One region of the Streptomyces sp. NPDC088746 genome, then DNA from elsewhere that is predicted to be linked to it. Evidence: riboswitches for the same ligand, from Rfam matches in the RefSeq annotation. Region 1 holds a riboswitch; the other holds the start of a gene.
The links. Region 1 has a riboswitch for S-adenosylmethionine ahead of ACIP63_RS01970 (aminotransferase class V-fold PLP-dependent enzyme). Riboswitches for the same ligand answer to the same signal wherever they lie in the genome.
Positions count from the first base shown of each region.

Region 2: it holds a riboswitch for S-adenosylmethionine, as region 1 does, so the genes downstream of both, thrC (threonine synthase) here and ACIP63_RS01970 (aminotransferase class V-fold PLP-dependent enzyme) in region 1, are expected to answer to the same signal.

Region 1 covers NZ_JBIVLA010000001.1:424,342-438,394, reverse strand. Annotated here, with positions in the region: gene coxB (cytochrome c oxidase subunit II) at 1-671, shown strand, start outside; gene ctaD (cytochrome c oxidase subunit I) at 668-2,404, shown strand; gene ACIP63_RS02010 (cytochrome c oxidase subunit 4) at 2,401-2,799, shown strand; gene ACIP63_RS02005 (Ig-like domain-containing protein) at 2,925-4,181, shown strand; gene ACIP63_RS02000 (hypothetical protein) at 4,244-4,645, opposite strand; gene ACIP63_RS01995 (heme-copper oxidase subunit III) at 4,833-5,453, shown strand; gene ACIP63_RS01990 (c-type cytochrome) at 5,509-6,318, shown strand; gene ACIP63_RS01985 (Rieske 2Fe-2S domain-containing protein) at 6,315-7,367, shown strand; gene ACIP63_RS01980 (cytochrome bc complex cytochrome b subunit) at 7,364-8,989, shown strand; gene trpD (anthranilate phosphoribosyltransferase) at 9,116-10,180, shown strand; SAM riboswitch class IV at 10,265-10,382, shown strand; gene ACIP63_RS01970 (aminotransferase class V-fold PLP-dependent enzyme) at 10,565-11,941, shown strand; gene ACIP63_RS01965 (Lrp/AsnC family transcriptional regulator) at 12,015-12,296, opposite strand; gene ACIP63_RS01960 (rhomboid family intramembrane serine protease) at 12,293-13,060, opposite strand; gene ACIP63_RS01955 (hypothetical protein) at 13,212-13,454, shown strand; gene ACIP63_RS01950 (NYN domain-containing protein) at 13,492-14,053, shown strand, end outside.
Region 2 covers NZ_JBIVLA010000002.1:149,819-163,871, reverse strand. Annotated here, with positions in the region: gene groL (chaperonin GroEL) at 1-1,610, opposite strand, end outside; gene ACIP63_RS08100 (cold-shock protein) at 1,919-2,125, opposite strand; gene ACIP63_RS08095 (MoaD/ThiS family protein) at 2,563-2,838, opposite strand; gene thrC (threonine synthase) at 2,866-4,164, opposite strand; SAM riboswitch class I at 4,183-4,310, opposite strand; gene ACIP63_RS08085 (glucosyl-3-phosphoglycerate synthase) at 4,464-5,414, shown strand; gene ACIP63_RS08080 (trehalose-6-phosphate synthase) at 5,485-6,861, shown strand; gene otsB (trehalose-phosphatase) at 6,858-7,703, opposite strand; gene ACIP63_RS08070 (DUF3263 domain-containing protein) at 8,009-8,269, opposite strand; gene ACIP63_RS08065 (ABC transporter substrate-binding protein) at 8,284-9,561, opposite strand; gene ACIP63_RS08060 (ROK family protein) at 9,791-10,684, shown strand; gene nagA (N-acetylglucosamine-6-phosphate deacetylase) at 10,684-11,838, shown strand; gene ACIP63_RS08050 (1-phosphofructokinase family hexose kinase) at 12,000-12,932, shown strand; gene ACIP63_RS08045 (carbohydrate-binding protein) at 13,023-13,985, opposite strand.

The DNA.
Region 1 (14,053 bases):
GGTACAACATGCCTATCGAGGCGCTGTACACAGTGGTCCCCCTGATCATCGTCTCGGTGTTCTTCTACTTCACCGCGCGCGATGAATCGAAGCTCCTCGAGCTCAGCCCGAAGCCGGCCCACACGATCAACGTGGTCGGCTACCAGTGGAGCTGGGGCTTCAACTACATCGAGAACGTGGAGGGCGAGCCCTCCACCGGCGGCAAGATCTCCAAGGAGCTCGACGCCATCCCCGACAAGTTCCAGAAGGACTTCCCCGCGAACGCCAACGGCGTCTACGACGTGGGCATCCCTGGGACGCGTAACCCGCAGAACGGCAACCCGGGTCCGACCCTGTGGCTGCCGAAGGGCGAGAAGGTCCGTTTCATCCTGACTTCGCGTGACGTCATCCACTCCTTCTGGGTGGTGCCGTTCCTCATGAAGCAGGACGTCATTCCGGGCCACACCAACTCCTTCGAGGTCACGCCGAAGAAGGAGGGCACCTACATGGGTAAGTGCGCCGAGCTCTGCGGCGTCGACCACTCCCGGATGCTCTTCAACGTCAAGATCGTTTCTCCGGAGCGTTACCAGCAGCACCTCAAGGAGCTGGCGGAGAAGGGTCAGACGGGCTACGTGCCGTCAGGCATCGAGCAGACGGACCCGGCCAGGAATGCGGAGACGAACAAACTGTGAGCATCCTCAATGAATCCCAGGGTGCCGCGGCAGCAGACGACTCGTTCGAGGACGAGCTGCCGGTGCGGCGCAAGCAGCCGGGGAGTGTCGTCGTCAAGTGGCTGACCACCACTGACCACAAGACGATCGGCACGATGTACCTGGTCACATCGTTCGCGTTCTTCTGCATCGGTGGCCTCCTGGCGCTCTTCATGCGCGCCGAGCTGGCCCGTCCGGGTACGCAGATCATGTCGAACGAGCAGTTCAACCAGGCGTTCACGATGCACGGCACGATCATGCTGCTGATGTTCGCGACGCCGCTGTTCGCGGGGTTCGCGAACTGGATCATGCCGCTGCAGATCGGCGCGCCCGACGTGGCGTTCCCGCGGCTGAACATGTTCGCGTACTGGCTGTACCTCTTCGGCTCGCTGATCGCCGTGGGCGGCTTCCTCACCCCGCAGGGTGCGGCCGACTTCGGCTGGTTCGCCTACTCCCCGCTGTCGGACGCCGTCCGCTCGCCGGGCGTCGGTGCCGACATGTGGATCATGGGTCTGGCCTTCTCCGGCTTCGGCACGATCCTCGGCTCGGTCAACTTCATCACCACGATCATCTGCATGCGCGCCCCCGGCATGACGATGTTCCGCATGCCGATCTTCACCTGGAACGTCCTGCTGACCGGTGTCCTGGTCCTGCTGGCCTTCCCGGTCCTGGCCGCCGCGCTCTTCGCGCTGGAGGTCGACCGAAAATTCGGCGCACATATCTTCGATGCGGCCAACGGTGGCGCATTGCTCTGGCAACACCTCTTCTGGTTCTTCGGCCATCCAGAGGTGTACATCATCGCGCTACCATTCTTCGGAATCATTTCCGAAATCATTCCGGTCTTCAGCCGCAAGCCGATGTTCGGCTATGTCGGTCTGATCAGCGCGACGATCGCCATCGCCGGCCTTTCGGTGACGGTGTGGGCGCACCACATGTATGTGACGGGCGGCGTGCTCCTGCCGTTCTTCTCCTTCATGACATTCCTCATCGCGGTACCGACCGGTGTGAAGTTCTTCAACTGGATCGGCACGATGTGGAAGGGGTCTTTGTCCTTCGAGACACCGATGCTCTGGTCGGTCGGCTTCCTGATCACCTTCGCCTTCGGTGGTCTGACCGGCGTGATCCTGGCCTCGCCGCCGCTGGACTTCCACATCTCCGACTCGTACTTCGTCGTCGCGCACTTCCACTACGTCGTCTTCGGCACCGTGGTCTTCGCGATGTTCGCCGGGTTCCACTTCTGGTGGCCGAAGTTCACCGGCAAGATGCTGGACGAGCGGCTCGGGAAGATGACCTTCTGGACGCTGTTCATCGGCTTCCACGGCACCTTCCTGGTGCAGCACTGGCTCGGTGCCGAGGGCATGCCGCGTCGCTACGCGGACTACCTCGCCGCCGACGGCTTCACCGCCCTGAACACGATCTCGACGATCTCCTCGTTCGTGCTCGGACTGTCGATGCTTCCGTTCATGTACAACGTCTGGAAGACCGCCAAGTACGGCAAGAAGATCGAGGTCGACGACCCCTGGGGCTACGGCCGTTCGCTCGAATGGGCGACGTCCTGCCCGCCCCCGCGGCACAACTTCCTCAGCCTGCCGAGGATCCGTTCCGAATCCCCGGCGTTCGACCTGCACCACCCGGAGATCGCGGCACTCGAGCAGCTCGATCACCTGTCCGAGGGTGACAAGGTCCTCGTCGGTGGCAAGGAGGACGGCAAGTGAAGATCCAGGGCAAGCTCTTCATCTGGCTGAGCGTCTTCATGCTGGCCATGGCCGTCACGTACGGCGTCTGGTCCAAGGAGCCGGTCGGTACCACCGCGCTGGTCCTGGCCTTCGGGCTGACCATCATGATCGGCTTCTACCTGGCCTTCACGGCCAACAGGGTCGACGCGATGGCCCAGGACAACAAGGAAGCCGACGTCGCGGACGAGGCCGGTGAGGTGGGCTTCTTCTCGCCGCACAGCTGGCAGCCGCTCTCGCTGGCCATCGGCGGGGCGTTCCTCTTCATGGCCGTCGTCTTCGGCTGGTGGCTGGCCTACTTCTCGGCCCCGTTGCTCCTGATCGGCCTCTTCGGCTGGGTCTTCGAGTACTACCGGGGAGAGAACCGCACCCAGTAGGACACGCCCTCACAGGACGCGTCGCACCCGTACGGGGGCCCGGCCCGCTCAGCGATGAGCGGGCCGGGCCCCCGTTTGCAGTCACTGAACGCGCTGGATCGGATGAATCTTCTTAGCGTGGGTTCATGAACCACACGCCGCGCATCCGCACCGTAGTGAGCTGCACCCTGCTGGTCGTGACCCTGGTAGCGGGTGCGACCGCCTGTGGCGAGCCCGACGGTCATCCGCTGTCGCTGAAGCCGTACGACGCGGCCGACCTGGTCTCCTTCAACGGCCCCTCCGGGAACGAGAAGGCCGACCCCGACAAGCCCCTCGAAGTCACCGTCAAGGACGACGACGCGAAGATCACGGACGTGACGGCCGTCGACAGGGAGGGCCGCCACCTGGCGGGCGAGCTCGACGCCGACGGGAAGCGGTGGCACTCCACCACCTCGCTCGCGGCCGGCACCCGATACACCGTCAAGGTCTCCACCGAGAACGGCGACGGCGCCCCTGGCAGCCGTACGTACGGCTTCGGCACGACCTCGGCCAAGAAGTTCCTGAAGGTGGCCTTCGGCCCGCAGACGGGCACCTACGGCGTCGGACAGCCCCTCACAGCGGAACTCAGCGCTCCGGTCACCGACAAGGCCTCCAGGGCCACCGTGGAACGCGGGCTGCAGGTCCGGTCCACCCCCGCCGTCACGGGCTCCTGGTACTGGGTCGACGCCAAGACCCTGCACTACCGGCCCAAGGAGTACTGGCCCGCCGACGCCACCATCGACGTCCGCAGCAACCTCAAGGGCATAAAAGTCAGCAACGCCCTCTACGGGGCGGCCGCGAAGCCCCTGAAGCTCACCACCGGCGACCGCATAGAAGCGATCACCGACGCCTCCGACCACTCCATGACCGTGCTGCGCAACGGTGAGGTGATCAACACGCTGCCGGTCACCACGGGCAAGCCCGGCTTCGACACGCGCAACGGCGTCAAGGTGGTGCTGGCCAAGGAGCAGTTCGTACGCATGCGCGGGGAGAGCATCGGCATCGCCGCCGGCTCCTCGGAGTCGTACGACCTGCCCGTCTACTGGGCGACACGCGTCACCTGGAGCGGTGAGTACGTCCACGCGGCACCCTGGTCGACCGGTTCGCAGGGCAGCGCCAACGTCAGCCACGGCTGCACGGGGATGAGCACCGCCGACGCCCAATGGTTCTTCGAGACCGTACGTGAGGGCGACATCGTCAAGGTCGTCGGGAGCGACGGCGAGACGATGACGCCGTTCGACAACGGCTTCGGCGACTGGAACCTGGACTGGGACGCCTGGCGGAAGGGCAGCGCCCTGCACGGGGGCGGCACACCGGACTCGGGCACCGACGTCGAGGCGGCGCGGCTGCGCCCCCAGGTCTGACCCGGCCGGGAGTGCGCCGCGCCCGCGAAGGACACCGCGGAGGGGCTCGGGGCCCCTCCGCCTCAGGCCCCTACGGACAGCCTGTGGCGCAGCAGGGAGGCCAGGGCGTCCGCGAAGTCGACCGGATCCACCGGATGCGTCACAGCGGCGTCCGCACGGCTCCACGTGGCCAGCCAGGCGTCCTGCGGGCGGCCGATCAGCAGCAGGACGGGCGGGCAGTCGAAGATCTCGTCCTTGATCTGCCGGCAGACGCCCATACCGCCCGCGGGAGCCGTCTCGCCGTCCAGCACACAGACGTCGACACCGCCCCGGTCCAGCGCGCTCAGGACGGCGGGCAGGGTGGCGCACTCCAGGAACTCCACCGGTGGCACGTCCGCCGCAGGCCTCCGACCGGCTGCCAGCCTCACCTGCTCGCGGGTGTTGGCGTCGTCGCTGTAGACCAGGACCGTGGCGGTCGGCTGCATTGTTCCTCCGTGACGTCTGTGTCTTCGGGGCTCTACGGGCATGAACCGATGGGCGGATCGTACTCCGGCGGACTGCGTGTCAGCACCGGTAAGGACAGCGATTCGATGGGCCGTTCGGTGAGGACACACGCCTCTGACACACCGAACGGCACCCCCCGGAGTGAGGGCGGGATAAGCGACCGACATAATGTCGGTCGTGGCGACAGCAACGACAGTAGAAACCGGGCACGCGCACCCGTCGGTCAATCGGCCGAACCTCACCAGCGTCGGAACCATCATCTGGTTGAGTTCCGAGCTGATGTTCTTCGCGGCCCTCTTCGCGATGTACTTCACCCTGCGATCGGTGATGGGACCCGATCACTGGAAGGAGATGGCTCACCATCTGAACTTCCCGTTCTCGGCGACGAACACCACGATCCTGGTGCTTTCCTCTCTCACCTGCCAGCTCGGCGTTTTCGCCGCGGAGCGGGGCGACGTGAAGAAGCTCCGCACCTGGTTCATCATCACGTTCGTGATGGGTGCGATCTTCATCGGAGGCCAGGTCCTCGAGTACACCGAGCTGGTCAAGGAGGCGGGTCTCTCCCTGTCCTCCGACCCGTACGGTTCGGTGTTCTACCTGACGACCGGCTTCCACGGTCTGCATGTGACAGGCGGTCTCATCGCCTTCCTGCTCGTCCTGGGCAGGACATACGCGGCCTCGAGATTCACCCATGAACAGGCCACCGCCGCCATCGTCGTGTCCTACTACTGGCACTTCGTCGATGTCGTCTGGATCGGTCTGTTCGCCACGATCTACATGATCAAGTAACAGGGCTCGCACCCACCCATCATCGACGCAGAAGATCCTGACACCGGGGTAATCCGTGAAAAAGCTCTCCGCACGACGACGCCATCCGCTGGCGGCGGTCGTCGTACTACTCCTCGCGCTGGCGGCTACCGGGGGGCTGTACGCCGCGTTCGCGCCTGCGGGTAAGGCGCAGGCCGACGAAACCGCCCAGTCCCTCGCCATCGACGAGGGCAAGAAGCTCTACTCCGTGGGCTGCGCCAGCTGCCACGGATCCGGCGGTCAGGGCACCACCGACGGGCCGTCCCTCGTGGGCGTCGGCTCCGCCGCCGTCGACTTCCAGGTCGGTACCGGACGCATGCCGGCCCAGCAGCCGGGCGCCCAGGTCCCGAAGAAGAAGGTCATCTACAACCAGGCCGAGATCGACCAGCTCGCGGCGTACGTCGCGTCCCTGGGCGCCGGCCCGATCACGCCCACCAAGAGCCAGGTCGACCCCTCGGGTGCCGACGTGGCCAAGGGCGGAGACCTCTTCCGTACCAACTGCGCGCAGTGTCACAACTTCACCGGCAAGGGCGGCGCGCTGACGAACGGCAAGTACGCCCCGGACCTCGAAGGCGTGAGCCCGAAGCACATCTACGAGGCCATGCAGACCGGCCCGCAGAGCATGCCCTCCTTCCCGGACAGCACCATGCCCGAGCAGGAGAAGAAAGACATCATCGCGTACATCAAGACCGTCAACGGTGATGAGTCGGAGGACCCCGGCGGGCTCTCGCTCGGTGGCCTCGGCCCCGTCAGCGAAGGTCTCTTCGGCTGGATCTTCGGCCTGGGCGGCCTGATCGCCATCGCCGTATGGGTCGCGGCCCACACCGCTAAGGCCAAGAAGTCATGAGTAGCCAACAGATTCCAGAAGAGAACCTGCCGGTAGAGCAGGGCACCGCGCACGGCGCGGTAGAGGGTGCGGGCGACCCGTTCGCCGACCCGGGGCTGCCGGCCCACAAGCCGCGCATCCAGGACATCGACGAACGCGCCGCGAACCGCTCCGAGCGGGCCGTCGCCTTCATGTTCACGCTGTCCATGCTGGCGACGGTCGGCTTCATCGCCGCCTACGTCATCTTCCCGGTCGACAAGATCGTCTACATCTGGCCGTTCGGCCACGTGAGCGCGCTGAACTTCTCCTTGGGGCTGACCCTGGGCCTGGCGCTCTTCCTCATCGGCGCGGGGGCCGTCCACTGGGCGCGCACCCTGATGTCCGACGTGGAGGTCGCCGACGACCGGCACCCGATCGAGGCGGCGCCCGAGGTCAAGGCCAAGGTCATGGCCGACTTCGCGGACGGCGCCCGGGAGTCCGCGCTCGGACGGCGCAAGCTGATCCGCAACACCATGTTCGGTGCGCTGGCCCTGGTGCCGCTCTCCGGTGTGGTGCTGCTGCGCGACCTCGGCCCGCTGCCGGAGAAGAAGCTCCGCAAGACCCTGTGGGCCAAGGGCAAGCAGCTCGTCAACATGAACACGATGGAGCCGCTGCGTCCCGAGGACGTCGTCGTCGGTTCGCTGACCTTCGCCATGCCCGAGGGCCTGGAGGAGGACGCGCACGACTTCCAGTCGCAGATCGCCAAGGCCGCCCTGATGATCATCCGCATCGAGCCGGACAACATCAAGGACAAGCGTGAGCGCGAGTGGGCCCACGAGGGAATCGTGGCCTTCTCCAAGATCTGCACCCACGTCGGCTGCCCGATCAGCCTGTACGAGCAGCAGACGCACCACGTGCTCTGCCCGTGCCACCAGTCCACCTTCGACCTCTCCGACGGCGCCCGCGTCATCTTCGGTCCGGCCGGTCACGCGCTTCCGCAGCTGCGGATCGGTGTGAACAGCGAGGGCAACCTCGAGGCGCTCGGTGACTTCGAAGAGCCCGTCGGTCCTGCCTTCTGGGAGCGCGGATGAGTACTGCGACAGACACACAGCGCAAGGCGCCCGCCGGTGAGCGGGTGGCCGACTGGGCGGACGGCCGGCTCGGCATCTACGGCCTGGCCAAGGCCAACATGCGCAAGATCTTCCCGGACCACTGGTCCTTCATGCTCGGTGAGATCTGCCTCTACAGCTTCATCATCATCATCCTCACGGGTGTGTACCTGACGCTGTTCTTCCACCCGAGCATGAACGAGGTCGTCTACCACGGCTCGTACGAGCCGATGCAGGGCATCCGGATGTCCGAGGCCTACGCCTCGACGCTGGACATCAGCTTCGACGTCCGCGGTGGTCTGCTCGTCCGGCAGATCCACCACTGGGCAGCGGTGATCTTCCTCGCCGGCATGTTCGTGCACATGTTCCGGGTGTTCTTCACCGGCGCGTACCGCAAGCCGCGCGAGATCAACTGGCTGTTCGGCTTCCTGCTGTTCGTCCTCGGCATGTTCACCGGGTTCACCGGCTACTCGCTCCCGGACGACCTGCTCTCCGGCACGGGTGTGCGCTTCACGCAGGGCGCGATCCTGTCGATGCCGATCGTGGGCACGTACATCTCGATGTTCCTGTTCGGCGGGGAGTTCCCCGGGACCGACATCATCGCGAGGTTCTACTCGATCCACATCCTGCTGCTGCCGGGCATCATGCTCGGGCTCGTGGTCGGCCACCTCATCCTGGTGTTCTTCCACAAGCACACGCAGTTCGCGGGTCCGGGCAAGACGAACAAGAACGTCGTCGGCATGCCGCTGCTGCCGGTCTACATGGCCAAGGCAGGCGGATTCTTCTTCCTGGTCTTCGGCTTCATCGCGATCATCGCGGGCATCGCCTCGATCAACCCGATCTGGGCGCTCGGCCCCTACCGTCCCGACCAGGTGTCCACGGGCGCCCAGCCGGACTGGTACATGGGCTTCGCCGAAGGCTTCGTCCGTGTCATGCCGGGCTGGGAGATCAACCTCTGGGGCCACACGCTGGTCCTCGGCGTGCTGATCCCGCTGGTCCTCTTCGGTGTGGTGCTCGGGGCACTCGCGCTCTATCCGTTCATCGAGTCCTGGATCACCGGGGACAAGCGCGAGCACCACATCCTGGACCGTCCGCGCAACGCTCCGACCCGTACGGGTCTCGGCGTCGCCTGGGTGACGATCTACTTCGTCATGCTGATCGGCGGCGGCAACGACATCTGGGCGACCCACTTCCACATGTCGCTCAACGCGATCAGCTGGTTCGTACGGATCGCCTTCTTCGTCGGCCCGGTCGTCGCGTTCGTCGTCACCCGGCGGATCTGCCTCGGACTCCAGCGCCGCGACAAGGAGAAGGTGCTGCACGGGCGCGAGTCCGGCACCATCAAGCGCCTGCCGCACGGTGAGTTCGTCGAGATCCACGAGCCGCTCAGCCCCGGCCAGCTGCACACGCTCACCGCGCACGAGCAGTACAAGCCGGTCGAGATCGGCCCGACGGTCGACGAGAACGGTGTCGAGCGCAAGCCTTCGGCGCTGCAGAAGCTCCGGGCCAGGCTCAGCAAGAGCTACTACGGCGAGGACAACCAGATCGCCAAGCCCACCGCCGAGGAGTACAAGGAGATCACCAGCGGCCACGGCCACCACTGATCACCTCAGCTGACCGCCACAGCAGGAGCCCCGTCCATCCGATGGACGGGGCTCTTCGCTGCCCCCGGGCCTGGATAGGGTGGGAGGCGATCCCTTGTATCGGCTGTGGACCCCCAGGAGCGGACCATGAACGTTGTGACCCCGGACGGCGGCGACAGCGTGGCGGACCGTACCTGGCCCGGCGTGCTGACCCCCCTGCTGCGCGGCGAGCACCTGGGCGCGGACGACACCGCGTGGGCCATGGACCGCATCATGAGCGGCGAGGCCACGGACGTGCAGATCGCGGGCTTCGCCGTCGCCCTGCGGGCCAAGGGCGAGACCGTCGACGAGGTCACCGGACTCGTCCGCGCCATGTACGAGCACGCCCACACCATCGAGGTGCCCGGCCGCACGGTCGACATCGTGGGCACCGGCGGCGACATGGCCAAGACGGTCAACATCTCCACCATGTCGGCGATCGTCGTCGCGGGGACCGGCGCGAAGGTCGTCAAGCACGGCAACCGGGCCTCCTCCTCGGCGAGCGGGGCCTCCGACGTGCTGGAGAAGCTCGGCGTCAACCTCGAACTGACGCCGCAGCGCGTCGTCGCCGTCGCCGAGGAGGCGGGCATCACCTTCTGCTTCGCCGTGAAGTTCCACCCCGCCCTGCGGTACGCGGCCAGGGCGCGCAAGGAGCTGGGCACGCAGACCACCTTCAACATCCTGGGCCCTCTCACCAACCCGGCCCGGGTGCGTTCCCAGGCCATCGGGGTCGCCGACCCGAAGATGGCGCCCATCGTCGCGGGCGTGCTGGCGGACCGGGGGAATTCGGCACTCGTCTTCCGGGGCGACGACGGGCTCGACGAGCTGACCACCACGGCGACCTCGCGGGTCTGGATCGTCCGCGACGGCACCGTGCGCGAGCAGGCCTTCGACCCCCGCGACGTCGGCCTGGACCTGGTCCCCGTCGAGGCGCTGCGCGGCGCGGACTCCTCGTACAACGCGGATGTGGCCCGCCGGCTGCTCGACGGGGAGACCGGCCCCGTACGCGACGCGGTGCTGCTCAACTCGGCTGCCGCACTGGTCGCGCTGGACCCGGTCGAGGGGTCGCTGGAGGAGCAGCTCGCGGCCGGGATCGCGCGGGCCGCGCAGTCGATCGACTCGGGCGCGGCCAGGAGCGCGCTGGAGCGCTGGGTGGCGGCCAGCAACGCCTGAGCGCGCAGGGTGTGAGCGAGGGCGCAGTCCGGATCGCGGACTGCGCCCTTGCGCGTCGCCGTGGGTATGGCAAGATGCTGCGCAGGTCATGAGTGACAGCGACTACGGCCCCGGCCCGCTGTCCGGCAACCCTCCGTCCGTGGCGGGGTGCCCCGGGTGAAGACCAGGCCGCAGGCAGCGAGGTCTGTGGCAAGCGCGGGCCCCTCGGCATCGTTGGATGCCACCCCTTGGGGTCCTGGTCCCAGGGAGTCTTCTGTGAGCAAGCGAATGCGATAGGGCTCTAGGCCCTCCTCCGCACACCCCTTTTTCTTTCTCTCCCCGCACTGCTGCGTCCTGTCGGGCCGCCGGTGCGTGGATCTCGCCTGCCTTTTACGGGAGTTCGCCATGTCTGTCTCCACCGCTGCCGTCGACCAGTCCATTTGTGCCCCTCTGCCGGTTCTGGGCGCCGATGTCACCGTTCCGCTCGTTACCGGCGGAGACGTCACCTACGCCGCCCTCGACTACGCGGCCAGTGCTCCGGCGCTCCAGCGGGTCTGGGACGACGTGGCGGCCTATGCCCCGTACTACGGCAGCGTGCACCGGGGCGCCGGCTACCTCTCGCAGCTCTCCACCGACCTGTTCGAGAACAGCCGCCGGACCGTGGCGGAGTTCCTCGGCTGCCGCGCGGAGGACCAGGTGGTCTTCACCCGCTCGACGACCGACTCCCTCAACCTGCTCGCCGCCGCGCTGCCCGCCGGCTGCGAGGTGTTCGTGTTCGAGACCGAGCACCACGCCTCGCTGCTGCCCTGGCGTGACGCCCGGGTGACCTACCTGGACGCCCCGCGTACCCCGGACCAGGCGGTCGCCACGCTGGAGCGGGCGCTGGCCGGCCGTGGCCTCAGTGACCCGGCACTGGTCTGCGTGACGGGCGCGTCCAACGTCACCGGTGAGCTGTGGCCGGTGAAGGAACTGGCCGCAGCCGCCCACGCCCACGGGGCGCGGATCGTGCTCGACGCGGCGCAGCTGGCACCCCACCACCCGGTGGACATCGCCGAGCTGGACGTCGACTGGGTCGCCTTCTCCGGGCACAAGCTGTACGCGCCCTTCGGCTCGGGCGTCCTCGCCGGCCGCGCCGACTGGCTGGTGGACGCGGAGCCGTATCTCGCGGGTGGCGGCGCCTCCCGTAAGGTCGCCCGGCGCACCGACGGCGGTGTGGACGTCGAGTGGCACACCACCCCGGCCCGGCACGAGGCGGGATCGCCCAACGTCATCGGCGTCTACTCCATCGCCTCGGCCTGCAAGGCCCTGACCGAGGCCGGGTTCGACCGGCTGGTCGCCCGGGAGCAGCGGCTGGTGACACGGGTCCGTGAGGGGCTCGCCGGCGTTCCCCAGGTCAAGGTGCTCTCGCTCTTCGGCGACGACGCCCCGAGGGTCGGCGTCATCTCCTTCGTGGTCGAGGGATGGAACAGCTCGCACTTCGCCGCGGCACTCTCCGCCGAGTACGGCATCGGGGTGCGCGACGGACTGTTCTGCGCACACCCGCTGGTGCGGACCCTGCTGGGCAGCGAGCCGCAGGAGCCGGGTGAGTGTGGCGCGCCGGAGGCCGCGCCGGGGGAGAGGTCCCTCAACGCCATTCGGGTGAGCTTCGGCGCCGGCACGCCGGACGAGCACATCGAGAGGTTCCTGGGCGCCGTCCGCGAGCTCGTCAGCAAGGGCGCCCGCTGGAGCTACCGCACCGAGGAGGGCCGCTGCGTGCCCGACCGGGGCGCCGCGCAGGTCTGAGCGGGTCCGGAGACGGCTCCGGCCGGGGACGGGAGGCATGTCGCCCCGTCCCCGGCCGGAGCCGTACGCCGTCTCAGGCGTCGAGCCCGATGGCGAAGGCCGCCTCGAGGTCGTGCTGCGAGTAGGTGCGGAAGGCCACGTGGGTGTCGGTGCCCTCGACGCCCTGGATCTTGCTGATCCGGCCCGGGATGACGTCGGCCAGATCGTCGTGCCGGGCGACCCGGACCATGGCGATCAGGTCGTACGTGCCGGTGACCGAGAAGACCTCGCTGACACTGTCCAGCGCGGCGATGGCCTCGGCGATCTCGGGAATCCGGTCCACGCTGGTTTTGATGAGCACGATCGCGGTGATCACGGCTGGCTTTCTCCCTCAGTGGCCGTGGCTGGAGACTTCACTCTAGTACGCCCGAACCTCACCCAGGAGTAGAGGAACCCGGCCGCGAAACCCGCCACGTGCGCGAGGTACGCCACGCCCGGGCCGCTGCCCGCGCTCCGCGCCGCCAGCCACTGCAGGACGAACCAGAACACGAGCACGATCCAGGCGGGGAAACGCAGCGGCAGGAAGAAGAGGAAGGGGAAGAGGCTGGTGACACGGGCCCGGGGGAAGAGATGGAGGAACGCGCCGAGCACCGCTGAGATCGCCCCCGACGCGCCGACCAGTGTCTGGTCGGAGTCCGCGTGCACCACCGCGTAGGCCACCAGGGCGAAGTAACCGCAGGCGAGATAGAAGAAGGTGAACTCGGTGCGGCCCATGCGCTCCTCGGCCATCGCGCCGAACACGTAGAGGAAGAGCATGTTGCCCAGCAGGTGCAGCCAGCTGCCGTGGACGAAGAGCGCGGTCAGCGGGGTCAGGACCGCGTGGGCCGAGCCCTCCACGAGCTCGGCGGGGATCACGCCCCACCGCTCGAAGTACCCGGCCTGAGCGGCCAGCAGCGCGTCGGCGCCGCCATAGGCGGGGTTGAACCCGGAGAGCGGGCTGATCAGGAACACCGCGCAGCAGAGCGCGATCAGCCCGTACGTCACCGGGGCGCCGCCCGCCGCGGCCGCGGCCCGGAGCTCTCCGGCCCGCCTCCGCCAGTGGACTGCCCGCCGATAGGTCACGCACAGAGCATGACGCACCAGGCGAGAACAGGACAGACCGCCTCGCCGTGCCGATAGGTATGCGCAAGGCCGTAGGGTTACAGCAGTACATCCGCAGTTCGACGGCGCACCGCGAGATCGAAGCCTGGGCACGCACGAGACTCGACGAACGACGAAAGAGGACGCAACGATGACGACGGTTCCCCAGCCGACGGACGGGACCCGCTGGCGCTGCACGCTCTGCGGCAACCTGACCCGTTTCGATGTGACGCGCTCCTCCAAGGTCGTGGAGTACGTGCATCTCGACCTGGCCGGGGAGTCGAGTGTCGAGGAGCGCGAGGTGGTCAGTGAGACCATCGAGTCGGTGCGCTGTCGTTGGTGCAACGCCGTGGACCAGATCGAACTGGTCGACAGGCCTGGTGCCGACTCCTGACGGGGCCGTGCGGACAGACATATTGGGGTGATGGATGGTGGAGCAGCCGACAGGCGGCGCCGGACCGGCCGACGCGGCCGACGGCACCGCGGAGTCGCTCGACCGTCCGCTGCCCGAGGGCGTGCGCCGCAAGGTGGTCGCGCTGGTCTCGGACGCGTTCGGCGGTCTGACCGTCGGCGAACTCCCCGCCCAGCTCCGGCAGTACGCCCGGTTCACCCCGAGCAGGCGGGCCAAGTTCGCGGGTAACGCGATGGCCGCGGCCCTGGAGAGCGACCCGGTGTTCCGCCGGCGCATCGGTGAGCGGATCGGCCAGACCCAGCCGGAGCTGGCCGACGCCCTCGCGTCCGGTGCCGCGCCCGCCGCCGCAGACCCCGTCGATGTGGCGGCCGCCGCCTATGTGCTGCGGCCGCCGGGCTGGGTCAAGCTGGTGGCCGCGGCCGGCGAGGAGGTCCAGCGGGCCCACGCCGAGCGTGCGGACGAGGAGACCAGGCGCGAGCTGGAGCGGCTGCGTGAGGAGCTCGACCGCGCCCGCGGCCAGACCAGGGCCGACACCGAACGGCTGCGCTCGGAGCTGGAGGCCTCCCGCAAGGAGACCGACT
Region 2 (14,053 bases), on a different contig from region 1:
TCACCGCCCGGCATGCCGCCCGGAGCGGCCGCAGAGGCCTTCTCCGGCTTGTCGGCGATGACGGCCTCGGTGGTGAGGAAGAGCGCTGCGATGGACGCGGCGTTCTGCAGAGCGGAGCGCGTGACCTTCGCCGGGTCGATGATGCCCTCGGCGATCATGTCGACGTACTCACCGGTCGCGGCGTTGAGGCCGTGACCGATCGGCAGGTTGCGCACCTTCTCGACGATGACTCCACCCTCGAGACCACCGTTGACGGCGATCTGCTTGAGCGGGGCCTCCAGCGCGAGCTTCACGGCGTTGGCGCCCGTGGCCTCGTCACCGGTCAGGTCGAGCTTCTCGAAGACGGCCGAGGCCTGGAGCAGAGCCACGCCACCACCGGCGACGATGCCCTCCTCGACGGCGGCCTTGGCGTTGCGCACCGCGTCCTCGATGCGGTGCTTGCGCTCCTTGAGCTCCACCTCGGTGGCGGCGCCGGCCTTGATGACGGCCACGCCGCCGGCCAGCTTCGCGAGGCGCTCCTGGAGCTTCTCGCGGTCGTAGTCCGAGTCGGAGTTCTCGATCTCGGCACGGATCTGCTTGACGCGACCCTGGACCTGGTCGCTCTCGCCGCCACCGTCGACGATGGTCGTCTCGTCCTTGGTGATAACGACCTTGCGGGCGGTGCCGAGCAGGTCGAGACCGGCGTTCTCCAGCTTGAGACCGACCTCCTCGGAGATGACGGTGCCACCGGTGAGGATGGCGATGTCACCGAGCATGGCCTTGCGGCGGTCACCGAAGCCCGGAGCCTTGACGGCGACGGACTTGAAGGTGCCACGGATCTTGTTGACGACCAGGGTCGACAGCGCCTCGCCCTCGACGTCCTCCGCGATGATCAGCAGGGGCTTGCCCGACTGCATGACCTTCTCGAGCAGCGGAAGGAGGTCCTTCACGTTGCTGATCTTGGAGTTGACGATCAGGATGTACGGGTCGTCGAAGGACGACTCCATGCGCTCCATGTCGGTGGCGAAGTACGCCGAGATGTAGCCCTTGTCGAAGCGCATACCCTCGGTGAGCTCGAGCTCCAGACCGAAGGTCTGGGACTCCTCGACGGTGATGACGCCTTCCTTGCCGACCTTGTCCATCGCCTCGGCGATCTTGGCGCCGATCTCGGTGTCGGCGGCGGAGATGGAGGCCGTCGAAGCGATCTGCTCCTTGGTCTCCACGTCCTTCGCCTGCTCCAGCAGAGCGGCGGAGACGGCCTCGACGGCCTTCTCGATGCCACGCTTCAGAGCCATCGGGTTGGCACCGGCGGCGACGTTGCGCAGGCCCTCGCGGACGAGCGCCTGGGCGAGAACGGTGGCGGTGGTCGTACCGTCGCCGGCGACGTCGTCCGTCTTCTTGGCGACCTCCTTGACCAGCTCCGCACCGATCTTCTCGTACGGGTCCTCGAGCTCGATCTCCTTGGCGATGGAAACACCATCGTTGGTGATCGTGGGCGCGCCCCACTTCTTCTCGAGGACGACGTTACGGCCCTTGGGGCCGAGGGTGACCTTGACGGCGTCGGCGAGCTGGTTCATCCCGCGCTCGAGACCGCGCCGTGCCTCCTCGTCGAACGCGATGATCTTGGCCATGTGAAGTGGTCCTCCCGGACAGGGGTGGATTTCTCCGGACCGAGTGGCGCCCGCGACGGACGGCCAGCGTGCTCGGTGGTTCCTTGCCCCACCGGGCCTGCGGGCCTCACCGGCCCGGTCCAAGTTTTCTGTCACTCTCACCTGGAGAGTGCTAACGCCAATGATTAGCACTCGACCCCTGCGAGTGCAAGCGTCATCCTTCGGATGTGGACATCCTGGGGGCGTACGGACGCACGTGAGGCCCGTACCCCTGGCCGGGGTACGGGCCTCACGTGCGTGAGTAGTGTCGTTGGCCGACCGCGCCGAGCTCAGCCGACGGCGAGCTTGACCATGTCCGCCTGCGGCCCCTTCTGGCCCTGCGAGATCTCGAATTCAACTCGCTGACCCTCTTCGAGGGTGCGGTACCCGTCCATCTGGATCGCGCTGTAGTGGACGAAAACATCCGCACCACCGTCGACCGCGATGAAGCCGTACCCCTTCTCCGCGTTGAACCACTTGACGGTGCCCTGAGCCATGCCTAACTCCCCTATTACTGGCCCTTGCACGAGCACCGCACTTCGCGGGCCCGGGTCAGAACTCACCCTCCGACAGGAGAGGGTGGCGTGCGCCGGAACGCGTCGACCGCGGCCGAATGTATCTGCCCAACTGCCCTCTGCAACAGGTCAATCGGACGAGAATTCTGGGCACAGGTGACCGCACGCAAGGGGGGAATTCATAGGATTCCAGGGCAAGTCGGGCCTGACAAAGGCCACTTATGCCACAAGGAGTTCACTTACTTTGGCTGCTTCTTGTCGCGGCCGGGCGCATTCTCATATGCGGGCGGCACGGGCAGCTGCGGGGACTTCCCCAACTGTACCGTGCTCAACCATGCAGAATGGCCCCCTCCGCTTTCCCGCGGAGGGGGCCACTGTGCTCACGTCATGCGGTCGGGCGCCGTAAGGCCCCCGGGGGATCAGCCTCCGGCGACGGCCGGGATGATCGAGACGCCCGCGCCGTCCGGGGTGACCGCGTCCAGGCCGCCCTCGAAGCGCACGTCGTCGTCGTTGACGTACACGTTGACGAAGCGGCGCAGCTTGCCCTGGTCGTCCAGGACACGGGCACCGATGCCCGGGTGGTTCTGCTCCAGGGACGCGATGACCTCGGAGAGGGTGGCACCCTCGGCCGGGACCTCGGCCTGACCGCCCGTGTAGGTGCGGAGGATGGTGGGGATACGGACCTTGACGCTCATGTGGGTGCCTTCCTTCGGTCTCGGGTGTCAGTTGGCGGCGGCGAGGCCCGCGTCGCGGAACGCGTCCAGGCTGGGCCGGATCGTCGCCGACAGGCCGGTCGTGGGGGCGACCGCGTCGAGCGTCTTCAGTCCGTCGCCGGTGTTCAGGACGACGGTGGTGAGGGACGGGTCGAGCAGGCCGGCGTCGATCAGCTTCTTCGTCACGCCGACCGTCACCCCGCCCGCGGTCTCCGCGAAGATGCCCTCGGTGCGGGCCAGCAGCTTGATCGCGTCGACGACCTGCTCGTCGTTCACGTCCTCCACGGCGCCGCCGGTGCGCCGGGCGATGTCCAGGACGTAGGGGCCGTCGGCCGGGTTGCCGATCGCCAGGGACTTGGCGATGGTGTTCGGCTTCTGCGGACGCACCACGTCGTGGCCGGCCTTGAAGGCCGTGGAGACCGGGGAGCAGCCCTCGGCCTGGGCGCCGAAGATCTTGTACGGCTTGTCCTCGACGAGGCCGAGCTTGATCAGCTCCTGGAGCCCCTTGTCGATCTTCGTGAGCTGCGAGCCGGACGCGATCGGGATGACGAGCTGGTCGGGCAGCTGCCAGCCGAGCTGCTCACAGATCTCGTACGCCAGGGTCTTGGAGCCCTCGCCGTAGTACGGCCGGAGGTTGACGTTAACGAAGCCCCAGCCCTCGCCGAGCGGGTCGCCGATGAGCTCCGAGCAGAAGCGGTTGACGTCGTCGTAATTGCCCTCGATGCCGACCAGCTCGCCGCCGTACACCGCGGCCATGACGACCTTGCCCTGCTCCAGGTCGTGCGGGATGAACACGCAGGAGCGGAAGCCGGCGCGGGCGGCGGCGGCGCCCACCGCGCCGGCGAGGTTGCCGGTGGAGGAGCAGGAGAGGGTGGTGAACCCGAAGGCGCGGGCGGCCTCGACGGCGATGGCGACGACACGGTCCTTGAAGGAGTGCGTCGGGTTGCCGGAGTCGTCCTTGACGTACAGACCACCGGTGACGCCCAGCTCACGGGCCAGGTTGTCGGCCTTGACCAGCTTGGTGAAACCGGGGTTGATGTTGGGCTTGTCCGCGACGTCGGCGGGGACCGGCAGCAGCGGCGCGTAGCGCCAGATGTTGTTCGGGCCCTCGGCGATGCGCTTCTTCAGCTCTTCGGGGGAGCCGCTCGGCAGGTCGTACGCCACTTCGAGCGGCCCGAAACAGGACGCACAGGCGAAAATGGGGCCGAGCTCGAAACGCTCGCCGCATTCGCGGCAGGAAAGCGCCGCGGCGGGACCGAGGTCCACTGCGGAGGTATGGGTGTCGGCTGCGACTGTCTGCACGGCCATGATGGCGGAGGCCCTTTCTCCTCATCTTCCTTGCGACGTATTTCGCCACAAGACGGAATTGGCACCTTCCCCACCGTGACCTCGCGGTCGGCAGGAGGGTTGCCGGGACTTCAACGGGCCGTTCCCTCAGTCCCTCTGGATGAGCGCTATGGCACCGGACCATGGATCCGGGCGTTTATTCGCGGACCGACCCCGACATGCGAGGGTCATCCGCGTTGTTCAAGACTGTAACCGAAGCACCGGACGATCGAGATAGTCGTCCGAACCGCGAGATGGATCACATACAGGGAGTACCGACCGTGCTGGAAGAGGTGGAACGCTGGCTGACCAGGCGTTCCTGGTCTGCTGCCGACCGCCCGCTGGACCGGCTCACGGCCGCGCGGGCGAAGGATCCGCACCGCTCGCGCGTGAGCGTCGTCCTGCCCGCGCTGAACGAGGAGGCGACGGTCGGCGCGATCGTCGCGGAGATCCGGCGCGAGCTGATGGAGAAGGTCCAGCTCGTCGACGAACTGGTGGTGATCGACTCCGGATCCACCGACGCCACCGCCGAGGAGGCGCGGCTGGCCGGCGCCCGGGTCGTGCACCGGGACGCGATACTCCCCCGGATTCCCGCCCTTCCCGGCAAGGGCGAGGTCCTGTGGCGATCACTGCTGGTGACCAGCGGGGAGATCGTCTGCTTCGTCGACGCGGACCTCAAGGACTTCTCCGCCGGCTTCGTCTCCGGGATCGTCGGCCCGCTGCTGACCGACCCCTCGGTGCAGTTCGTGAAGGCCATGTACGACCGGCCGCTGGGCGACGCCGCGGGCCAGGGCGGCCGGGTGACCGAATTGGTGGCCCGCCCGCTGCTCAATCTGCACTGGCCGAGCCTGGCCGGCTTCGTCCAGCCGCTGGGCGGCGAGTACGCGGTACGACGCTCCCTGCTGGAGCAGCTCCCCTTCCCCGTCGGTTACGGAGTGGAGCTGGGCCTGCTCGTCGACGCCCTGCACACGGTCGGCCTGGACGCGCTGGCCCAGGTCGACGTCGGCGTACGCAAACACCGCCACCAGGACGGCCAGGCCCTCGGCCGGATGGCGGCCACGATCTACCGGACGGCGCAGCTGCGGCTCTCCCGGGGGACCCTCGTGCGGCCCGAGATCACCCAGTTCGAGCGGGGGCCCGACGGGTTCGTCCCGCACACCCATGCGGTGGACACCGAGGAACGCCCCCCGATGCGCGAGATCGCGGAGTACGCCTCCCGAAACGCGGCGTAACGGTTCTTCCCGTCCGGCTCCGCCCCCACTTCACGTTTGGCGGCTTCCCGAACGGGCTAGGTTCGGGTACATGGTCTCCGAGCACGCTGCCCAGGTACTCGTCGCGTCCAACCGCGGCCCGGTGTCGTACACACGGCGGGAGGACGGCACGCTCGACTCGAAGCGGGGCGGGGGCGGGCTCGTCTCCGGCCTGAGCGCCGTCGACGACAAGCTGTGGGTGTGCGCCGCCCTCGGCGACGGCGACCGCGAGGCGGTCCGGCGCGGTGTCTCCGAGCCCGGCGTCCGGATGCTCGACATCGACGCCGGGGTCCACGCGGACGCGTACAACGGCATCGCGAACTCCGTGCTCTGGTTCGTGCACCACATGATCTACGAGACGCCGGTGGAGCCCGTCTTCGACGCGGAGTTCCGCCGGCAGTGGGCCTCCTTCGAGGCGTACAACCAGGCCTTCGCCGAGGCGCTCGCCGAGGAGGCGGGCGAGGGCGCGGCGGTCCTGGTGCAGGACTACCACCTCTCGCTGGTCCCCGGCCTCCTGCGCGAGCTCCGGCCCGACCTGCGGATCGGGCACTTCTCGCACACCCCGTGGGCGCCCGTCGACTACTTCCGGCTGCTGCCCGACGACATCGGCGAGCAGTTGCTCAACGGCATCCTGGGCGCCGACCGCGCCGCGTTCCTCACCCGCCGCTGGGCGGACGCCTTCATCAGCAGCTGCACGGAGATCCTCGGCGGCACCGGCCGCACCCGGATCGGGGTGCACGGGCTGGGCGCCGACGGGGACTTCCTGCGCCGCCGCTCCCACGAGGCGGACGTGGACGACCGCATGGAGATCCTGCGGGAACAGGTCGGCGCGGACCGCCGCACGATCGTGCGGGTGGACCGCACGGAGCTCTCCAAGAACATCGTGCGCGGCCTGCACGCCTACCGTGCGCTGCTGGAGGAGCGCCCCGAATGGCGTGAGCGCGTGGTGCACATCGCCTTCGCCTACCCCTCCCGGCAGGACCTCTCGGTCTACCGCGACTACACGGCGGAGGTGCAGCGGGTCGCCGACGCGATCAACGCGGAGTACGGCACCGAGGGCTGGACCCCGGTCCTGCTCCACGTCGACGACGACTTCGCCCGCTCCCTGGCGGCGTACCGGCTGGCGGACGTGGCCCTGGTCAACCCGATCCGCGACGGCATGAACCTCGTCGCCAAGGAGGTCCCGGTCGTCTCGGACCACGGCTGCGCGCTGGTGCTCTCCCGCGAGGCGGGGGCGTACGAGGAGCTGGGCGAGGACGCGATCGTGGTCAACCCGTACGACGTGTCGGCCACGGCGGCGGCGCTGCACGAGGGGCTCACGATGGACCCCGACGAGCGCGGCGCCCGCTCGAAGCGCCTGGCCGCCGCCGCGACCGCGCTGCCACCGCAGCAGTGGTTCCTGGACCAGCTGGACGCGCTGCGGGCCTAGGACTGTGTGACGCGCCCGGCGATGGAACGGAGCAGTTCCGCGACCGCCGCCGGGCCCGACAGCAACAGGTCGGCGCGGTCGGCCAGTTCGGGGACCTCCGTGCCGCTGCACACCAGCAGACCTGCGGTGCCCTGGGTGCGGAGCTTCTCCACGGCGGCGTAGGCGGCGAGGTCGCCGAGGTCGTCACCGGCGTAGAGCACCGTCTCGGCGCCGGTCTCCTTCACGTACTCCTCCAGCGCCACCCCCTTGTCCATGCCCGGCGGGCGCAGCTCCAGGACGAGACGGCCCGGTTCCACGATCAGGCCGTGACGCGCGGCCAGGTCGCCCAGCGGAGTGCGCAGTGCCTCGAAGGCGACCTGCGGGTCGGCGGCACGGCGGGTGTGCACGGCGACCGCGCGGCCGCCCTTCTCCTCGACCCAGACACCGCTGTCCGCGCCTTCCAGCACTGCGGGAAGCGCGGCCCGGACGGCCTCGACGCCGGGGTCCGGCGGCGGGGCGTGGACGGTGGCGGTGGCGGCGTCCCAGCGTTCGGCGCCGTAGTGCCCCAGGACGACGAGGTGGTCCAGTCCCGGCGCCCCCGCGAAGCCTCCGTACCGTACGGCGGTGTCGGCCGGGCGGCCGGTGATCACGGCGACGGCGGCGACCTGGGGGGCGAGCGCGGAGAGGGCCGGGACGACATCGGGGTGCGCCCGGGACCGCTCCGGGTCCGGGACGATGTCGGCGAGCGTGCCGTCGAAGTCCAGCGCGACGACCGCACGGGAGGGACGGGCCAGGAGCGCGGCGAGGCCTTCGCGGCCGGCCTGGGTGGACGGGGTCGGGATGGGGTGTGCCGAATTGCCCATGGCCCGAGCGTAGCGTCGAGCAGAACTAAACCCAGCCCAGTCGCCATCCCTTCGGCTCACCGGGGCAAACCAACCCGCCGTCACCCCTGCGGCTCACCGGGGCAAACCCAGCCCCGCCGGCGTTTGAGGCGCGGGGCCCGGGGCGGAGCCCCGGCACTGACCGGAGCAGAACCCAGCCGTCGGCCCCGACGCCCACCGGGGCAGGGCCCCAGCCCGCCGTCACCCCTGCGGCTCACCGGGGCAAACCCAGCCCCGCCGGCGTTTGAGGCGCGGGGCCCGGGGCGGAGCCCCGGGAGGGCCGGGGCTCAGCGCCGCCCGCGCCTCGCGTCCCGGACCCGCCGCAGCCGGTTCACCGTCACCGGGTCCGCCTCCAGCGCCCGCCGGTCGTCCAGGAGCGCGTTGAGCAGCTGGTAGTAGCGGACCGGCGAGATGCCCAGGTCTTCCCGGATCGCCCGCTCCTTCGCACCGGGGCCCGGCCAGGAGCGCCGCTCCACGGCCAGCACCGCGCGTTCCTGGTCGGAGAGCGGGGCAGCGGAGTCCGCGTCGTCAGCGGGAGGGCCGGTCATATGAACCAACCTACCTACTCGGCACTCTCCGCCTGCCGGGCCTGGGACGCGATGTCCACGAGCACGCTCTCCGGGCTGCCGCCGGGCTCGACCGCCGAGCCGATCTTCTCCTTGATGCTCTCGCTGGCCTGCGCCCACGACGTCTTGCCGAACGGGTACAGCTGCGAGTTCGGCAGCGCCGACAGGAACTCGCGCAGCTGCTTGTGCTTGCTGTCCGACTCCATCGCGGCGGACGCGGTGCCGGTCACGGGCAGCAGGTCGTACTGGTCGGCGAAGGCGAGCACGTTCTCGTCCGTGTAGGCGAAGTCGAGGAACTTGCCGATCTCCGCCCGGTGGCCGTTCTGCTTGAAGCCCATCATCCAGTCGGCCACGCCCATCGAGCCCTTGGTCGGCCCCTCGATCCCGGGCAGCGGGACCATGCCGACCTCGACGCCCTTCTTCTCGGCCTCCTGCATCAGCGTCGGGTGGCCGTTGAGCATGCCGACGTCACCCTGGGTGAACGCGTCGAAGGCCTTCGCCCGGTCGAGCTTCCCCGGGGCGACGGGACCGGTGAGGCCCTTGCCCACGAGGCTGTTCTTCAGCCACTTGAAGGTCTCTATGTTGGCCTGGGAGTCGATGTTGTAGTTGCCGACCTCGTCCGTGTAGCCGCCACCCCCGCTGAGCAGCCACATCAGGGTCTCGGCCTGGGACTCCTCCGGGCCGAGCGGCAGTGCGAAGGGGTAGGTCACACCGCGCTGCTTAAGCACGGTGGCGTCGCTCTGGATGTCGTCCCAGGTCTGCGGTGCCCCGAGGCCCGCCTTGGCGAAGAGGCCCTTGTTGTAGAAGAGGAGCCGGGTGCTGGCCACGAACGGGAGGCCGTACAGAGTGTTGTCGACCTCTCCCGCGTCGGTGAGCGAGGGCAGGAAGTTCGACCCGGTGCGGATGGCGATCATCTCGTCGGCGGCGTAGAGCTTGTCCGCCTTGGCGAAGTCGGCGTACGCACCGATCTGCGCGATGTCGGGGGCCTCGCCGGCCTTCACCATCTCGGCGACCTTGCGGTCGACGTCCTTCCAGGAGTAGACGCTGACCTCGACCTTGATGTCGGGGTTGGCCTTCTCGAACTTCCCGGCGACGTCGTCCCAGTACTTCTGGGAGCTGTTCTCCGCACCCGTACCGTAGTCGGCCGCGACGAGTCGCAGGGTGACGTCGCCGCCCCCGGTGTCCGAACCGCACCCCGACAACGTCGCCGTCATCCCGAATGCGGCCACCACCGCGGTCAGACCCACAAAGCGCCGCTGCACAGCCTTGCCCATCCCTACATTGGTCGACGCGGACACCATCGCTCCCGACGGCGAACCCGCGATACTGCCTCAACGACCGCACGGAGGTCTACACCACCTGCGTATCGATTCGGCAATCTAGCAGGACCGTTTTGTATGGGTGCTCAACAAACCACGATAGTGGACTAGACCTTTTAGGGGTCGGCGGGCGAAACTGTCTTCCGTGAGACACGTCATCGCCCTCGATGTGGGCGGCACAGGAATGAAGGCCGCTCTGGTCGGGGCCGACGGCACCCTGCTCCACGAGGCGCGCCGGGCCACCGGCAGGGACCGCGGCGCCGAGGCCGTCGTGGAGACGATCCTCCGCTTCGCCGAGGACCTCCGCGCGTACGGCGAGGAGCACCTCGGCGAGAGTGCCGCCGCCGCCGGGGTCGCCGTGCCCGGCATCGTCGACGCGGAACGCGGGATCGCCGTCTACGCCGCGAACCTGGGCTGGCGCGACGTGCCCCTGCGCAAGCTGCTCGGCGAACGGCTCGGCGGCATACCCGTCGCGCTCGGCCACGACGTCCGGACCGGAGGCCTCGCCGAAGGACGGATCGGTGCCGGCCAGGGAGCGGACCGCTTCCTGTTCGTGCCGCTGGGCACCGGGATCGCCGGCGCCATCGGCATCGCGGGCACCATCGAGGCGGGCGCCCACGGTTACGCGGGCGAGATCGGCCACATCGTGGTCCGGCCGGACGGCCCGGACTGCGGCTGCGGCCAGCGCGGCTGCCTGGAGACCCTCGCCTCGGCCGCCGCCGTGTCCAGGGCCTGGGCCGCCGCGTCCGGAGACCCCGACGCGGACGCCGCGGACTGCGCGAAGGCCGTCGCCTCGGGCGACCCGGCGGCCCTGCGCGTGTGGCGGGACGCCGTCGACGCGCTGGCCGCCGGACTGGTCACCGCGCTCACCCTGCTGGACCCCCGCACGCTCATCATCGGTGGCGGTCTTGCCGAGGCAGGGGAAACCTTGTTCACACCACTGCGTGCGGCTGTCGAGGAACGGGTCACGTTCCAGAAGCTGCCTCACATCGTCCCGGCGGCCCTCGGGGACACCGCCGGATGCCTGGGCGCAGGGCTGCTCGCCTGGGATCTACTCTCCACGGAGGTTTCCGCCTGATGGCCGGACGCGCAGACAGCACGGTTCTCGCAGGTGCCCGGGTGGTGCTTCCCACCGGCACCGTCGAGAACGGCCGGGTGATCGTCGAGGGCACCCGGATCGCCGGCAGCACGCGGGAGGACGCCCGGACCGTCGACCTCTCGGGCCACTGGGTGGTCCCCGGATTCGTGGACATCCACAACCACGGCGGCGGTGGCGCGTCCTTCGCCACCGGTACCGCCGAGGACGCCCTGACCGCGGTGCGGGCGCACCGCGCCCACGGCACGACGACCGTCGTCGCCTCGACCGTCACCGGCGAGATGGACTTCCTGGCCCGACAGGCCGGCATGCTCTCCGAACTGGTCGAGCAGGGCGAGCTCGCCGGAATCCACTTCGAGGGCCCCTTCATCTCCCCGTGCCGCAAGGGCGCCCACAGCGAGGGCCTCCTCCGCGACCCCGACCCCGCGGAGGTCCGCAAGCTCCTCGACGCGGCGCGCGGGAGCGCCAGGATGGTCACCCTCGCCACCGAACTCCCGGGCGGCATCGAGTCCGTACGGCTGCTCGCGGAGCACGGGGTGATCGCCGCCGTCGGCCACACGGACGCGACGTACGAGCAGACCGTCGAGGCGATCGACGCGGGCGCCACCGTCGCCACGCACCTCTTCAACGCGATGCCCGCCATAGGCCACCGCGCGCCCGGCCCGGTCGCGGCGCTCCTGGAGGACGAGCGGGTCACCGTCGAGCTGATCAACGACGGCACGCACCTGCACCCCGCCGCCCTGGAGCTCGCCTACCACCACGCCGGCGCCGGCCGGGTCGCGCTGATCACCGACGCCATGGACGCGGCCGGCGGGGGCGACGGCTTCTACGAGCTCGGGCCGCTCGCCGTCGAGGTCAAGGACGGCGTCGCCCGCCTGGTGGAGGGCGGCTCGATCGCGGGCTCCACCCTCACCCTGGACACCGCCTTCCGCAGGGCCGTGACCGTCGACCGGATCCCCGTGGACGACGTCGTCCGGTCCATCTCCGCCAACCCGGCCCGGCTCCTCGGCCTGTACGACCGGATCGGCTCACTGGACCCGGGCAAGGACGCCGACCTGGTGGTCCTGGACGCGGACTTCGCGCTCAAGGGCGTCATGCGCCGGGGCGAGTGGATCGTGGAGCCCCCGGTCGGCTGACGGGCGGCTGAACACGTGACGACCGGCGGTTGAACACGTAACGAAGAGACGGCGGTTGTCCCCGAAACCTGGGACGGCCGCCGCCTCTTTGGCATGATCACCAGGGACGGCGCCGCGGGGAGACGGCGCGTGGGCACGGACGATCAAGGGGGCCGGTACAGGTGATACTGACCGTCACGCTGAACACGGCACTCGACCTGACCTACGCCGTCCCCGCACTCGTCCCGCACACCAGCCACCGCGTCGACGACGTGACCGAGCGCCCCGGCGGCAAGGGCGTCAACGTGGCCCGGGTGCTCTCCGCGCTCGGCCACGAGACCGTGGTGACCGGCTTCGCCGGCGGCGCCACCGGAGCGGTCCTGCGCGAACTCCTCGGCGCACTCCCCCACCGTCCCACCGACGCGTTCGTCACCGTCGCGGGGAACACCCGCCGCACCCTCGCCGTCGTCGACCGCTCCAGCGGTGACACCACCCAGCTCAACGAGCCGGGCCCGCTGATCGGCGCCGGCGAATGGGCGGCCTTCCTCGGCACGTTCGGAGAGCTCCTCCCCGGGGCCGCGGCCGTCGCCCTCTGCGGCAGCCTGCCCCCCGGCATCCACGTCGGCGCGTACGCGGAACTCGTACGGCTCGCCCGCGCGGCCGGCGTACCCGTGCTCCTGGACACCGACGGCGAGCCCCTGCGCCGCGGCATCGCCGCCCGCCCCGACCTCGTCAAGCCGAACGCCGACGAACTCGCCCGGCTCACCGGCGCCCGCGAACCCCTGCGCGCCACCCGCGACGCCCGCCGCCGGGGCGCGCACAGCGTCGTCGCGTCGCTGGGCGCGGACGGGCTCCTCGCCGCCACCCCCGACGGCGTCTGGCGGGCCGCACCGCCGACCGCCGTACGGGGCAACCCCACCGGCGCGGGCGACTCCGCCGTGGCCGGACTGCTCTCCGCCCTCGCCGAAGGGCTCGGCTGGCAGGACCGGCTGATCCGCGCGGTGGCCCTGTCCACGGCGACCGTGCTGGCCCCGGCGGCCGGCGAGTTCGACCGCGCCGCCTACGAGGACCTGCTGACCCGGGTCACCGTCGAACAGCACGCACCGGCGGCCTGACCGGCCCCCGGGACGACCGCGTCCCGGCTCGCGCTGGGCGATGACCGGGACGACGGTGGTGCTGGTTCTCCGAGCGTATCGGGCGGCTGATCAGTCCTTGACGTGACCCGACTTCAGCGACAGCTGGTCGAGGTTGGCGTCACACGAGTCGCCCTCGTTGCACGACAGCATGAGGGTGTTCGACCCCTTGTCGAGCTGCACGTACGCGTACGTGTTCGTCCAGCCCTTCTCCAGGTCGCCCTCCGCGGCGTTCGCGAAGTTCTTCATGTTGATCGAGCGCGGGTCCTCGTCGTTGACCGTGAGGGACGTCTTGGCGTCCTTGCCCGGCACCCCGTACGTCACGTACAGCGTGTACGGGCCGCTCTCCGGCACATCGACGGTCCAGGTGGCCGACCGGCCGACCTCGTTGAGGCTGATGTACTGGCCGTTCGCGCTCTTGGCGCCCTTGACCGTGCTGTCCAGGGACGCCGTGCCCCCGAGCGTCAGCGTCGCCGCGTCCTGCTTCGGCAGATCGACGGCCTCCTGGGAAGCCTTCGCGGACTTCTCGGGCTTCGGGGAGTCCTCGACCTCGTCGGCCGGACCCGCCGACGACCCGGCCTCGTCCTTCTTGCCGTCGCTGTCGTCGCCCGTCATCAGCGCCGCGCCGATGCCGATGAGCACGACCGCGACCACCGCGACGGCCGCGATCAGCAGCGCCTTGGTGTTGGGGCCCCCACGGCCGGAACCGCCGTTACCGCCGGGCACCGACCCGTGCTGCGCGGTCACCGCCCCGCCGGGGTAGGTCTCCGGCGCCGCGTACTGCGGGTTCGGCCGGCCGTACTGGGGCTGCTGGCCGTACGCCTGCTGCGGCGGTACCTGCCCGTACTGGCGCTCACCGACCGTCCGCACCTGGTTGTACGACGTTCTGGGCACGCCGGGCTGCGCGGCCGGACCGGGGTAGCCGTATCCACCCTGCCCGGGCGGCTGTGCGCCTGCCGCCCGCCCGTCCTCGTACAGATAGCCGAACGGATCGTCGTCCTCGGGCTTGCTCGCGCCGTTGTTTCCGGCCGTCATCCCTGGGTCACTCCTCACCATGTCGCCAGCCGTCGCCGACCGGCCGAGCCTACCCCGAACGGAGCACG